DNA from 2 places in the Arthrobacter sp. YC-RL1 genome. Region 2 is predicted to be linked to the other one. Evidence: riboswitches for the same ligand, from Rfam matches in the RefSeq annotation. Region 2 holds a riboswitch; the other holds the start of a gene.
The links. A riboswitch is a leader RNA that binds a small molecule or an ion and turns the genes downstream of it on or off. The one in region 2 is predicted to bind glycine.
Positions count from the first base shown of each region.

Region 1: another riboswitch for glycine. It lies ahead of gcvP (aminomethyl-transferring glycine dehydrogenase); the one in region 2 lies ahead of cycA (D-serine/D-alanine/glycine transporter).

Region 1 covers NZ_CP013297.1:961,266-967,931, reverse strand. The annotation lists gene gcvH (glycine cleavage system protein GcvH) at 1-38, opposite strand, end outside; gene gcvT (glycine cleavage system aminomethyltransferase GcvT) at 98-1,219, opposite strand; gene gcvP (aminomethyl-transferring glycine dehydrogenase) at 1,230-4,076, opposite strand; glycine riboswitch at 4,242-4,339, opposite strand; gene ATC04_RS04475 (SGNH/GDSL hydrolase family protein) at 4,446-5,234, opposite strand; gene ATC04_RS04470 (serine hydrolase domain-containing protein) at 5,245-6,402, opposite strand; gene ATC04_RS04465 (APC family permease) at 6,665-6,666, shown strand, end outside.
Region 2 covers NZ_CP013297.1:608,421-615,086, reverse strand. The annotation lists gene ATC04_RS02795 (heavy metal translocating P-type ATPase) at 1-1,233, shown strand, start outside; gene ATC04_RS19190 (phospholipase D family protein) at 1,415-2,398, opposite strand; gene ATC04_RS02785 (FUSC family protein) at 2,690-3,748, opposite strand; gene ATC04_RS02780 (MarR family transcriptional regulator) at 3,745-4,128, opposite strand; glycine riboswitch at 4,464-4,562, shown strand; gene cycA (D-serine/D-alanine/glycine transporter) at 4,885-6,378, shown strand; gene ATC04_RS02770 (GMC family oxidoreductase) at 6,467-6,666, opposite strand, start outside.

The DNA of each region.
Region 1 (6,666 bases), 350 kb from region 2:
TCGGCCGAGTAGCGCAACGATGACAGAACTTTACTCACGATTTTTCCTCTCCCAAGGGGAAATAGGGGGCGTTAGGCTATGCCCTCTTTGTTTAACGTTACTTGGCGCGCGTGTAGAACGGCAGTTCCACGACAACAAATGGCAAAGTCTTACCTCGCAGGTCGACTTCCAGCTCGGTGCCCACTTCGCTGAAGGCCGCATCGACGTAGCCCAGGCCGACCGGGTAGCCCAGGGTCGGCGAAGGTTGACCGGAGGTGATCTCTCCGATGACGGCGCCGTCCTTGACGATGGCGTAGCCGCCGCGGCCTGCGCGCTTGCCCAGGCCCTTCAGGCCCACCAGCTTGCGGGCAGGGGTCTGCTCGCGCACTGCCTCCAGCGCGGAGCGGCCGACGAAGTCCTCTTCCTTCTTGAAGGAGACCACCGCGCCGAGGCCCGCGTCGAACGGGGTGCGCTCCAGCGAGAGCTCGTTGCCGTACAGCGGCATGCCGGCTTCCAGGCGCAGCGAGTCGCGTGCGGCCAGGCCGCACGGAACCAGCTCATGGTCCTTGCCGATCTCCACGATGGTGTCCCACAGGCCGGCGGCGTCGGCGTTCTTGATGATCAGCTCGAAGCCATCCTCGCCGGTGTAGCCGGTGCGGGCCAGGATGGCGTCCACCCCGCCGAGCTTCGTGTAGGCGGCCGAGTAGTACTTCATCTCGGTGACGATAGCTGCGCCGGCCTCGTCGGCGGCGAGCTTGGCCACGATGGCCTCGGCGTTCGGTCCCTGGACCGCGATCAGCGATTCATCAGCGGAAGCGTCCTGCACCTGCGCGTCGAAGCCCTCGGCGCGCTTGGCCAGCTCGGCGGCGACCACCGGGGCGTTGCCGGCGTTCGGCACCACCAGGTACTTTTCGTCTTCCATGCGGTAGACGATCAGGTCGTCGATGATCTTGCCGGCTTCGTTCAGGATCAGCGAGTACTTGGCCTTGCCGACCTTCATCAGGGCGAAGTTGCCGGCCAGCGCGGTGTTCAGCGCGCTGGCTGCCTGCGGGCCGGAAACCCAGACCTCGCCCATGTGGGACAGGTCGAACAGGCCCGCGGTGGAGCGCACCGCCTTGTGCTCTGCCAGTTCCGAACCGTACTTCAGCGGCATGTCCCAGCCGCCGAAGTCGGTGAAGCTCGCGCCCAGGGCTTCGTGCTTGCCGTGCAGCGCGGTGTGCTTGGTGATGGTTTCAGTCATTGCGATGTTCCTAGTCTTCGAAGGCTTCTGGAGCAGGGCAGGAGCAGATGAGGTTGCGGTCGCCGCCGGCGCCGTCGATGCGGCCCACCGCAGGGAAGTACTTGTCCACCTTGAGGCTGGCGACCGGGAAGGCTGCCTGCTCGACGGTGTACTTGCGGTCCCAACCACTGTTGACCACTGCCGCCACGGTGTGCGGGGCACGGCGCAGCGGGGATTCGGCCAGCTCGTAGACGCCGGCCAGCACTTCTTCCATTTCCTGGCGGATGGTGATCATGGCTTCGATGAAGCGCTCGATCTCTGCCAGGTCCTCCGACTCCGTCGGCTCCACCATCAGGGTGCCGGCGACCGGGAAAGCCAGGGTCGGTGCGTGGAAGCCGAAGTCGATCAGTCGCTTGGCCACGTCTTCTGCGGTGACGCCGGTCTTGGCGGTGACTTCGCGCAGGTCCAGGATGCACTCGTGCGCAACCAGTTCCTTGTTGCCGGTAAACAGGATCGGGAAGTGCTCATTCAGGCGCTTGGCGATGTAGTTCGCGTTCAAGATCGCGTGCTTGGTGGCGCTGGTCAGGCCCTCGCCGCCCATCATCGCGATGTAGGCCCAGGAGATCGGCAGCACACCGGCCGAGCCGAAGGCGGTGGCGACCACTGGCACGCCGTCGCGCTCGGAGTAGGTGCCCGAGGCGTCGCCCGGCAGGAACGGCACCAGGTGCTCGCCCACGCCGATCGGGCCGACGCCCGGACCGCCGCCGCCGTGCGGGATGCAGAAGGTCTTGTGCAGGTTCAGGTGCGAGACGTCGCCGCCGAACTTGCCCGGCTGGGCGAGACCCACCAGGGCGTTCATGTTCGCGCCGTCGATGTAGACCTGTCCCCCGGCGTCGTGGATCTTGCCGCAGACCTCGCGCACGTCGGCGTCGTACACGCCGTGGGTGGACGGGTAGGTGATCATGATCGCGGCCAGCACGTCCTTGTTGGCCTCGATCTTGGCATCCAGGTCGCCGGCGTCGATGGTGCCGTCGGCTGCGGTCTTGACGACCACAACCTTCATGCCGGCCAGCACTGCCGAGGCGGCGTTGGTGCCGTGGGCCGAGGCGGGGATCAGGCAGACGTTGCGCTGCGACTCGCCGCGCGAAGCATGGTAGTCGGAGATCGCCAGCAGGCCTGCGTACTCGCCCTGGGACCCGGCGTTCGGCTGGATGGAGACGCCGGCGTAGCCGGTGATCGCGGTCAGGCGGCCTTCCAGGTCGGTGATCAGCTCGCGCCAGCCGGCGGTCTGCGCTGCCGGGGCGTACGGGTGGATGGAGGCGAACTCAGGCCAGGTGATGGATTCCATCTCGGCGGCCGAGTTCAGCTTCATGGTGCACGAGCCCAGCGGGATCATGGTGCGGTCCAGGGCCAGGTCGCGGTCCGAGAGGCGGCGCAGGTAGCGCATCATCTGGGTCTCGGAGGAGATGGTGTTGAAGATCGGGTGGGTCAGGTAGGCGCTGGTGCGCACCTGGCCCTCGGGGATCTCGAAGCCTTCCGGTGCTGACAGTTCCACGCCGAAGACGCCGGCCAGGGCCTTGACGGTGGCGGAGGTGGTGGTCTCGTCGGTGGAGATGCCGACCTGGGTGCCGGAGACCTTGCGCAGGTTGATGCCTGCATCGTTGGCCTTGGCAATGACTTCCTCGGCGTCCTTGACGGTCACGACCACGGTGTCGAAGAAGGCCTGCGATGCCAGTTCGAAGCCGCCGGCGACCAGGGAGCTGGCCAGCACGCGGGCGTGGTTGTGGGCGCGGGTGGCGATCTGCTTCAGGCCTGCAGGGCCGTGGTAGACGGCGTACATCGAGGCGCAGATGGCCAGCAGCGCCTGGGCGGTGCAGATGTTGGAGGTGGCCTTCTCGCGGCGGATGTGCTGCTCGCGGGTCTGCAGGGCCAGGCGATAGGCGTTGGTGCCGGCGTCGTCGGTGGAGACACCCACCAGGCGGCCCGGCATGGAACGCTCAAGTCCCTTGGCCACGGCCATGTAGGCGGCGTGCGGGCCGCCGAAGAACAGCGGCACGCCGAAGCGCTGGGTGTTGCCGACCGCGATGTCGGCTCCCTGCTCGCCCGGGGCGGCGATCATGGTCAGCGAGAGCAGGTCGGCGATCACGGTGACCATCGCGCCGGCGGCCTTGGCGGCGGCGATGACCTCGGCGTGGTCGGCGATCGAGCCGTCGTTGCCCGGCTGCTGCAGCACGATGCCCGAGATGTCGCCTTCCGGCAAGCCCGCGGACAGGTCGGCGACCTCGACCTCGAAGCCCAGCGCATCGGCACGGCCCTGCACGACCTTGATGGTCTGCGGGAAGATGTTGGAGTCCAGCACGGTCTTGCCGTTGGACTTCTTCTTGTTGGCGCGGCGCATCATCAGCACGGCTTCGGCGGCGGCGGAGGATTCGTCCAGCAGCGAGGCGTTGGCGATCGGCATGCCGGTCAAGTCCATGACCATGGTCTGGAAGTTCAGCAGGGCTTCGAGGCGGCCCTGGGAGATCTCAGGCTGGTACGGGGTGTAGGCGGTGTACCAGGCCGGGTTCTCGACGATGTTGCGGCGGATGACTGCCGGGGTGATGGTGTCGTAGAAACCCTGGCCGATCATCTGGGTCTTCATGACGTTCTTGGAGGCCAGCTCACGCAGGTGGGCCAGTGCCTCGGTCTCGGTCAGTGCATCCGGGATGTCCAGAGCGGCATCTTGGCGGATGTCGGCGGGAACTGCCGTGTCGATCAGCTCGTCCAGGCTGTTGTAGCCAAGGGTCTGGAGCATGGTCTCGACGTCGGACTGACGCGGGCCGATATGGCGGGACACGAATTCGCTGTTCGTGTTAGCAGAAGTCTGCGTGATGGTCATGGTGCAGGTGTCTCCATGGGGATCTGTCTTGGCGCATGCCAAAGGAAGGTCGCTGTCCCTCCCCATCCCTGTTGCACAACCTGAGAGTTTTACGCAGCCGGCCTACCAAACCGGTTGCTTGCACCTTCGGTGAACCGGAACAGGCCGGTTACTTTCCAGAGTTGCCTCTTGATGGCGGTACGGGTGCCTGAGAGTTTCCTGGGGAGGAATTGCTCCTACGGCGCCCGTCCATGGTGTGAACGGGACTCTCCCGCCATCCTTCTATGGCTTCGGTTGCGGGCCAATGACCCACAACACACCTCCCATGGTACCCGCCCCGGGGCCAACTGCAAACAATCTTTCGGCCCCGGAGCCCCTGCATGACGAGCGCTAGCTGCTTTCCGCGCCCAGCCGGATGTAGTCCGGGTATTTTGCGCTCAGGCTGTCCCCCGAGGAAGTGCCTGTCAGGCGGCGTTTGACCCATGGAGCCAGGTATTCCCGGGCCCAGCCGAGGTCCTGGCGCAGCTTCTGACGGGGGGCGTTCACCGCAGCCGCTGGCAGCACCGGAACTTCGATGTCGGAGGACCAATTGCCCTCGGTGACGCCGTGGGTTCCGAGCACGTCCAGCACCTTGGCGGCCATGAGCGTGTGGCCAGCGGTGCCCATGTGCAGGCGGTCCACGGCCCAGTAGCGCACGTCCGAGAATTCGCGCCAACGCCAGTAGTCGGCGACCAGCGTGTTGTAGCGGTCGGCGATCTCGCGCACCTTTTCGTTGTAGATCGCGGTGCGCGGGCGGGTCTTGGAGAACAGCGGCGAGTCGACGGTGTCGAAGCCGGTGAACAGCAGCACGGTGATCCCGGCATCGGCGAAGCGCTTGACCATGCTGTCGTAGCTGCGCATCAGCGCCTCGAGGTCGGCCTTGGGCCGCAGGATGTCGTTGCCGCCGGCGTAGAGGGAGACCACGTCGGGCTTCATGGACAGCGCCTGGTCCATCTGCTGGTTGATCACCTGCCCGATCTTCTTGCCGCGGATCGCGAGGTTCGCGTATTCCCAGTCGCCGCGGGCGCACAGCACCTCGGCCACCCGGTCCGCCCAGCCGCGCACTTGGTTGGGGCGCAGCGGATCGTCGTCGCCAACGCCTTCGGTGAAGGAGTCCCCCATTGCCAGAAACTTTGCCATGCTCTTCCTCCTAGCCCTTGGCCTGCATCATTTTGCCGATAACCACCTGGCGCGCCAGCTGGCTGAGCTGCACGCCCGTGGAAATGCTCTTCTCGCCCTCGTTGCGCGACGGAATGTAGGCGAAGCCGAGCTGGTAGGCCGGATCGGCGAAGGCCAGCGAGGAGTTCGCCCCGTCGTGGCCGTAGGCGAAGATCGAACCATAGTCGTTGCGGGCGGTGGCCTTCATGAATCCCAGGGCAAAGGCCTGGAGCAGCCCGTTGGTGCGGTCGTGCCCGTAGACGAGCTCCGCGGATACCCGGGACCAGGTGTCCTCGCTCAGGAACCCCCGGGCGGCGCCAAGTGAGGGCACCGGGCCGAAGGAGGCCGCGTAGATGGCCGCCAGCGACTGGGCATCGGCGACGCCGCCCATGGAGGCCGGGCCGAGCCTGCGGACCTGCCGGGAGTTGGCCAGCTCGTGCCAGTTGTAGACCGGACCGCTGTCCAGCGCGAACCCGGAGGCCGAGTTGACTGCCAGGCCTGCCGGGGAGAAGGGGTCGAAGAATGCCGGTTCGGCCGGGGCGGCGGGGAGCACGTCACGGTAGCGCGGTTCCAGCGAGTCGTCCTGCCCGATATACGCGTCCACGCCCAGGGGCTTGCGGATGCGTTCCTCGAAGACCTCTTTCAGCTCTTTGCCGGTGACCCGGCGGACCAGTTCCTCCATGAGCACACCCATGGTGATGGCGTGGTAGCCCACGATGTTCTGGCCCAGCGGCCAGATGCTCGGCATGGTGGCGAGGATCTTGGCATATTCCGAGGAGTTCAGCAACACCTGACTGGGCACCCCGCCGGGGACGCCCAGCACTCCGGCCTGGTGGCTGAGCACTTCCCCGACGCTCAGTTTGCCCTTGCCGTGGGTGCCGAATTCGGGCCAGTAGTCGGTGATCGGGGCGACCGGATCGATCAGCCCGTCCTGGACCAGCAGGGCGATGACCAGTGCGCTGAGCCCTTTGGTGCAGGAGAACACGCAGGTGAGCGCATCCCCCGAAAGGTGCTCCCCCACGCTGTGGCTCAACACCAGGGCGCCGCGGTGGTACACGGCCAGCTGCGCCGAGTAGCCGTCCTCCACTGCGGCACGGTCCTGCAGCGCCTGCGCGAGCGGGGCAAAGTCGTCAGTTATGACCGATTCCATCTAAATCCTTCGAAAGCATGTCTCTTTGCAACTAACACTAGTAGCCGCAGCGGAAATTCGCGTTCTCCGGCGAAATCATGCCTGAACCATAAGTTCCTCAAAGAGCCATTCTCAATAAACGGAGGAATAACCTCCGAAAAGGCCGGAACGACAAGCATTTATTGCTGTTAGCATAGTGATCGATTTCGCCCATTGAATAGACGACGACAAAATATGTCGCATTCTTCAGCTCGAATCGAAGATTGGAAAGGCTCATCCGCCTAT
Region 2 (6,666 bases):
GTCTCAGAGGCGCAGTCAGGCAAGGCCCCGATCGCCCGGCTGGCAGACCGCATTTCCGCGGTCTTCGTGCCGATCGTGCTGGGTATCGCGGTGCTCACCTTCCTGGTCTGGTGGTTGGCCACCGGCGACAGCTACGCGGCGTTCACCGCCTCGGTGGCAGTTCTGGTCATCGCCTGCCCGTGCGCCCTGGGCTTGGCCACCCCGATCGGACTGCTGGTCGGCACCGGCCGCGGCGCCCAGCTGGGCATCCTGATCCGCGGACCGCAGGTCCTGGAGGACACCCGCAAGCTGGACACCATCGTGCTGGACAAGACCGGCACCGTCACTACCGGCGTGATGACCCACGTCGGCACCCGTGCCGTCCACGGCGTGCACCCGGATGAGGCACTGGCCCTGGCCGGCGCCGTGGAGCACCATTCCGAGCACCCGATTGCCCAGGCCATCGCCGCCGCGGCCGCGCAGCTCGGCCCGCTGGCCCAGGTGTCGGACTTCGATTCCGATCCCGGCGGCGGCGTGAAGGGCGTGATCGACGGCCGCACCGTGGTTGTGGGACGCTACAGCTGGCTGCAGTCCCAGGGCACCGAACTGGACCAGGCAGCGCTGGACATGCTGGCGGAGGCCGAGCAGGCCGGAGCCACCGCCATCCTGGTCTCGGTGGACCACCAGTTCCAAGCAGTGATCTCCGTGGCCGACAAGGTCAAGGAGACTAGCACCAAGGCGATCTCCGAGCTGCAGCAGCGCGGGCTGCGCGTGGTGCTGCTGACCGGGGACAACAAGTCCGTGGCGGCCAAGGTGGCCGCGCAGGTGGGCATCAAGCCCGAGGACGTCTTCGCCGGGGTCTTCCCGGCGGACAAGGTCAAGGCGATCTCCGGCCTGCAGGCCGAAGGCAAGGTCGTGGCCATGGTGGGCGACGGCGTCAACGACGCCCCGGCTCTGGCACAGGCGGACCTGGGCATCGCCATGGGCTCGGGCACGGATGTGGCCATCGAGGCTGCGGACATTACTCTGATGGGCAACGACCTGCATCAGGTCGCCCAGGCCATCGCGCTGTCGGAGAAGACGCTGTCCACGATCAAGATGAACCTGTTCTGGGCCTTCGCCTACAACACCGCGGGCATCCCGATCGCGGCGCTGGGCCTGCTGAACCCGATGATCGCCGGCGCGGCCATGGCCGCCAGCTCGGTGCTGGTGGTGCTGAACTCGCTGCGGCTGCGCAACTTCGGCAAGAAATAGTAATAGCAGCCAAGGCCAAAGCCGCCGGGTGGGATTCCTGAACTGGATTCCCGTCCGGCGGCTTTTTGCATTTTCAGGCGAACTTGTTGTTCATTTGACTACGTCTACTCCTCGAACAGGCCCATAGCCGCAAGGCCGTGCAAGGTTTAGACGGACACAGGTAGTTTATAGACGTAACCGATCAGCCATTCAAAGCGACGTCTTCATGCGCCAGCTCCGGAAACCAGACCCTGAGCAGATTGTCGCGCTGGGCACCTTTGAGCTCCATGAAGCCCGAACTTTCCTCCAGTTCCTCCATCAGTTCACGAAACGAATGATTCTCAAAATCGTAGCGATTTTTCATTCCGGATCTGGCGTACGACCGTCTGTGCTTGATCTTCTGCTGCATTATCTGACCCTTGCGAGAAGGGTCTGAATCCATCGCGATTTCAGCGCTGTCAACGTACATGGGTGCCCTGACAGTAGACTCGTCACAGAAAATTACGATGTCCCCCACCTCAAAAGGCTCACCTAACTCGTTGCTCTGCGCAACACTCAGGCTAAAACCTGTTTCTCTTGACCTGCCTTCGAGCAGCGCCGATTCCTCATCATCCGTAAGATCAGATCCCACATCTTCCACGAGATAAACGGGGCCCAATGCCCAGGGAAATCCAGTTACTTGTGGTGCGGGGTTATTGACCCCTGGAATCCCCGTTTCGGGCTGCGGCGCTTCGTCAAAGATTCTCTTTAGCTCATTGAGTTTTTCTTGATTGAGCTTAAAACCGTTCTCCGCGATTTCACGTTTAACGAAATCTCTAATCTGTTTTCGATCTTGCAGCCCTTTGGTAATTACTACAGCTTCAGAGGAGCGTGTTGAATTAGCCGAAGCGTTGGCTGATCCGACAACTGCATGCTGATCGGTCGCAATCACTTTCGCATGGAGTCGATCCGAGCTGTACACAACAACACCACGTTTAGTGAATTCTTCCAGAGCGTACGGGTTGGTTGCATGGGAACGGACACAGCTATCTTTCGCGTTGACCAGAAGGACGTCAGATTCTCCTAGCGGAAGTAGGTCAGGAGCGTCCTGTCCAATAAAAGAAATTGCAGCATAAGTTCTTCCTGCACTCTCGACTACCGCGGTAATTTGCGACCAGACGTCGCCAGCATGAAAATTCAATGTCATGGGGTTAATTCAAACACGCATGATCACCCGGCTTGGACTAGAACAAAGCCAACCATAGATCATTCTCCATCTACTCAAACGCCCTCTAGCTTGCAGATTCTAACGATTCAACTTGCGACAGATCGCGTGCCATGTACCTAAGCGCCACTTGGGCCCCAAAATAACGAAGCATCCTTCTTGGAAAGGATAAAAACTATGCAGACGAGTCCCAATGAATGCATGAATTTTCTTCTAGCTTGTTTAGCAAACGGGGCTTAGCGACAGTTAAAATGACCTGATGCGCAACCAACATCATGAGTTGGTAGTCGTGCTCAGTGCTTGGACTTCGCCGCTGCGCATTCGGAGGACGATGCCGATCGCCACGCTCAGCGCCGCACCGGTGGCCGCCCCGAGCACCGTCATGGTGACCCGGTCAACCAGCAGCACCATGGGATCCTCGGGGCTGGCGAGGTGCACCATGAGCAGCGCGACCATAGTCATGAAGACCATGCCCACCGCGTAATTGCGCAGGATGACGACCTCGATGCAGAACTGGCCGACCAGCGCCACCGCAAGCAGCACCCAGAGATTGGGTTCGAAGACGAACACGGCCCAGGTCAGCAGCACGCCGATGCAGGTTCCGACGCAGCGTTGCAGGGCCCGGGCAACCCGGCTGTGGACGGTTGCCCCCATCACCCCGGAAATTGCGCCAAGGCTCGCCCAGTACCAGTGGTCTCCCCCAAGAAGATAGGCCACGACACCGGCCAACAAGACGGCGATGCCCATGCGCACGGATTCATGGACCGATTTCTCGGTCGGCGCCCAGGTGGGTTCCGCCTTCAGCGCGGCCGCCAGTCGGCCGCGTCGGGCCGACAGCCCGAGCATGACCAGCAGGCTGAACAATGCGGTGCCCGCACCGACCAGCAGCACCCCGATGAAGCTTTCGCCGCTTGCCGGAACCGAGAGGCAGGCACCGCCGGCGAACACCGCAAAGATCGGTCCCGGCGGAAGCCAGCGCACCCCGCGCGACACCAGATTGGAGCCGAAGGCGATCACGGCCAAGACAAGTGCATCGACGATGAACGGCGTCTGGAGAAAGGAGAACAGCGTGCCCAGCAGCATGGATGCTACCTGCACCGCGCCGCAGCTGAGCTGCTGCCAGAAGCGGACCGCGTAGTTGTCGTAGCGGCCGAAGACTGCGCAGAAGGCGCCGAACCCTGCATACATCGCCCAATCCATCCGTCCCAGGCTGGCGAGGATGAGCAGCGGCACCGCCAGGCAGAACGTGGCCCGGGCCGCGGGCCGCAACGCCGGCATGCGCGGGGCGACGGCAACGCTGTGCTTCCAGATCTGTTGTGCGTGGGCAATCACGGGCGAGCTTCCTCCTCGCTGGCGACTACCAGCTGCAGCAGGCCGCGCAGCTGGTCGCGCTGGGCCGCATCCAGCACGCTGTAGATCTTCTCCTCGCCTTCGCGGGCCGCTTCGACGGCACGGTCCGCAAAACGACGCCCTTCAGCGGTCAGCTCGATGAGCCGGCGGCGGCGATCCGCCGGGTCCACGGTGCGCTGCAGCGTACCGTGCGCTTCCAGCCGGTCGAGGTAGGCGACCATATGGCCGCGGTTGATATTGGCCCGGTCGGCCAGGTCGTTCTGGTACATCGCGCCGGACTCTTCCAGTGCGCTGATGATCGTGAAGTGGTGGCGCGTCAGCCCCTCGGCGTCCATGAGCGCACCGAGCGCCGTGGTACCCACGCGCCCAACCCGGGTCGCCAGATAACTCAAGGAGTTCCATTGGAATTGGGGCGGTTTCTGTTCATTCACCCACCGAGAATATCATTTCACAATGAAATGATTTCATAGCGGGACAGATTGCCTCCCCGAACGCGACCCAGGGGCGGGAACCTGGGGTCTCATATTAAGCGTTGCGCCGTTTCAAACTTTAAGCCACAAGACGGAATTGAAACGCACTTGTCAATAAGGATTTTCGAAAGGACCTTTTGAGGCTTTACGACGATTTTCCGGCAGATTCAATTTGCATCGCTTCACGTTTCCAAGGCATACTGTGATGGCAGTCACCAAACAGCCATTGATGCGTGGCGGGAGAGCCCCGTCCTGAACCAAGGGCGGGCGCCGTAGGAGCAATTCCTCCCCGGGAAACTCTCAGGCCCCCGTACCGCCACGAACAGGCACATCTGGAAAGTAGCGCGATGAAGGTCGCGCTCACCGAAGGAGCAGGCTTCGCCCAGTATTCGGCGCGAAGTGAAAACTCTCAGGTACGCAAACAGATTGGGGAGGAACATCAGAACAGTGCCGCACTCGCGGGCACGCCCATGATGCTCCCCCGTGGTCGCGGCAGGCACTTGCTTTGAGCGCTTGAGCCTTATGCGGCCGAAAACAGGAGAACACCACGATGCGCGTGTTCGAAGGTAGCGCTGTCCGCGGACAGGCCCACCAGCTTGTCCCGGATTGCGTCGGGTGCGGGATCCCCCACTCCCGGAAGGCGCCTGAATGAGCTCAACCAGCTCTGCCCCCAAGCTCGAACGCGGACTCTCCAATCGCCATATCCAGCTCATCGCAATCGGCGGCGCCATCGGCACCGGCCTGTTCATGGGCTCCGGCAAGACCATCGCCGTCGCCGGCCCCTCGGTCATCTTCGTGTACATGATCATCGGCTTCATGCTCTTCTTCGTCATGCGCGCCATGGGCGAGCTGCTGCTGAGCAACCTCAACTACAAGACCTTCGCCGACTTCGCCGGCGACCTGCTCGGCCCCTGGGCCGCCTTCTTCACCGGCTGGACTTACTGGTTCTGCTGGGTTGTCACCGGCATCGCGGATGTCGTGGCCATCGCGCACTACGTCGCCTTCTGGTGGGGCGACCTGCCCCTGTGGATCCCGGGCCTGGCCTGCATCGCCCTGCTGCTGGTGCTGAACCTGAGCACCGTGAAGGCCTTCGGTGAAACCGAATTCTGGTTCGCCCTGGTCAAGATCATCGCCATCGGCGCGCTGATCGTGGTGGGTCTGGCCATGGTCATCACAGGCTTCCAGCACAACGGCATCAGCTCTTCCTTCTCCAACCTCTGGGCACATGGCGGCATGTTCCCGAACGGCGCCATGGGCTTCGTGGCCGGCTTCCAGATCGCCGTGTTCGCCTTCGTGGGCATCGAACTGGTCGGCACCACCGCGGCCGAGACCAAGGACCCGGAGAAGACCCTGCCCAAGGCGATCAACTCGATCCCGCTGCGCATCCTGTTCTTCTACGTCGGCGCGCTGCTGGTGTTGATGATGGTCGAGCCGTGGACGCTGTTCTCCGCCGAGGAATCCCCGTTCGTCGGCATGTTTACCCTGGCCGGGCTGGCCGGCGCCGCGGGCATCATCAACTTCGTGGTGCTCACCTCCGCCACCTCCAGCGCCAACTCGGGCATCTACTCGACCTCGCGCATGCTGCGCGGCCTGGCATTGGAAGGCGACGCCCCGAAGAAGTTCGAGCGGCTCTCCTCCCGCAAGGTGCCGCGCAACGCGCTGATGTTCTCATGCATGTTCCTGCTGGCAGGCGTCGCGCTGCTCTACAGCGGCGACTCGGTGATGGCGGTGTTCACGCTGGTGACCACCATTTCAGCCCTCTGCTTCATGTTCGTCTGGTCGATCATCCTGCTCAGCTACCTGGCTTATCGGGCCCGCCGCCCGCAGCTGCATGACGCCAGCGCCTTCAAGATGCCCGGCGGACGGTTCATGCCGTACGTCGTGCTGGCATTCTTCGTCTTCATCCTGTGGGCGTTGACCACCCAGGCCGACACGCTGGTCGCGCTGATCGCCACCCCGCTCTGGTTCATCGGGCTGGGCATCGGCTACCTAGGGGTCCGCCGCGATCCGAAGCACGAGGCGCTGCGCCTGGCCCACGCCGGCAAGGTCGCCCACGAGCGCCGCGAGGCGGCCGCCTACCGCAGCACCGTGTCAGCCGGCGCAGCCCAGGCCGAGAAGGCCAAGGAAAGCATCGACAGCTAGCGCCTTTGGGCAACCATCGAGGGCCTCGCAACGTCACGGGATGACGGTGCGAGGCCCTTGGCGTCAGCACGGGAGAACAGGCCGGCGGCTACCGGCTCGCGGCCAGGTCTTCCAGCAGGAACTTCGCGCCGAGCTCACCGATCAGCACCGCCGGGGCGTTGGTGTTGCCGGTGGTGATGCGCGGCATAATGGACGCGTCGATGACCCGCAGGCCCTTCAGCCCGTTGAGCTTCAGCCGCGGATCCACCACCGCCTGCGCGTCGACGCCCATACGGCAGGTGCCCACCT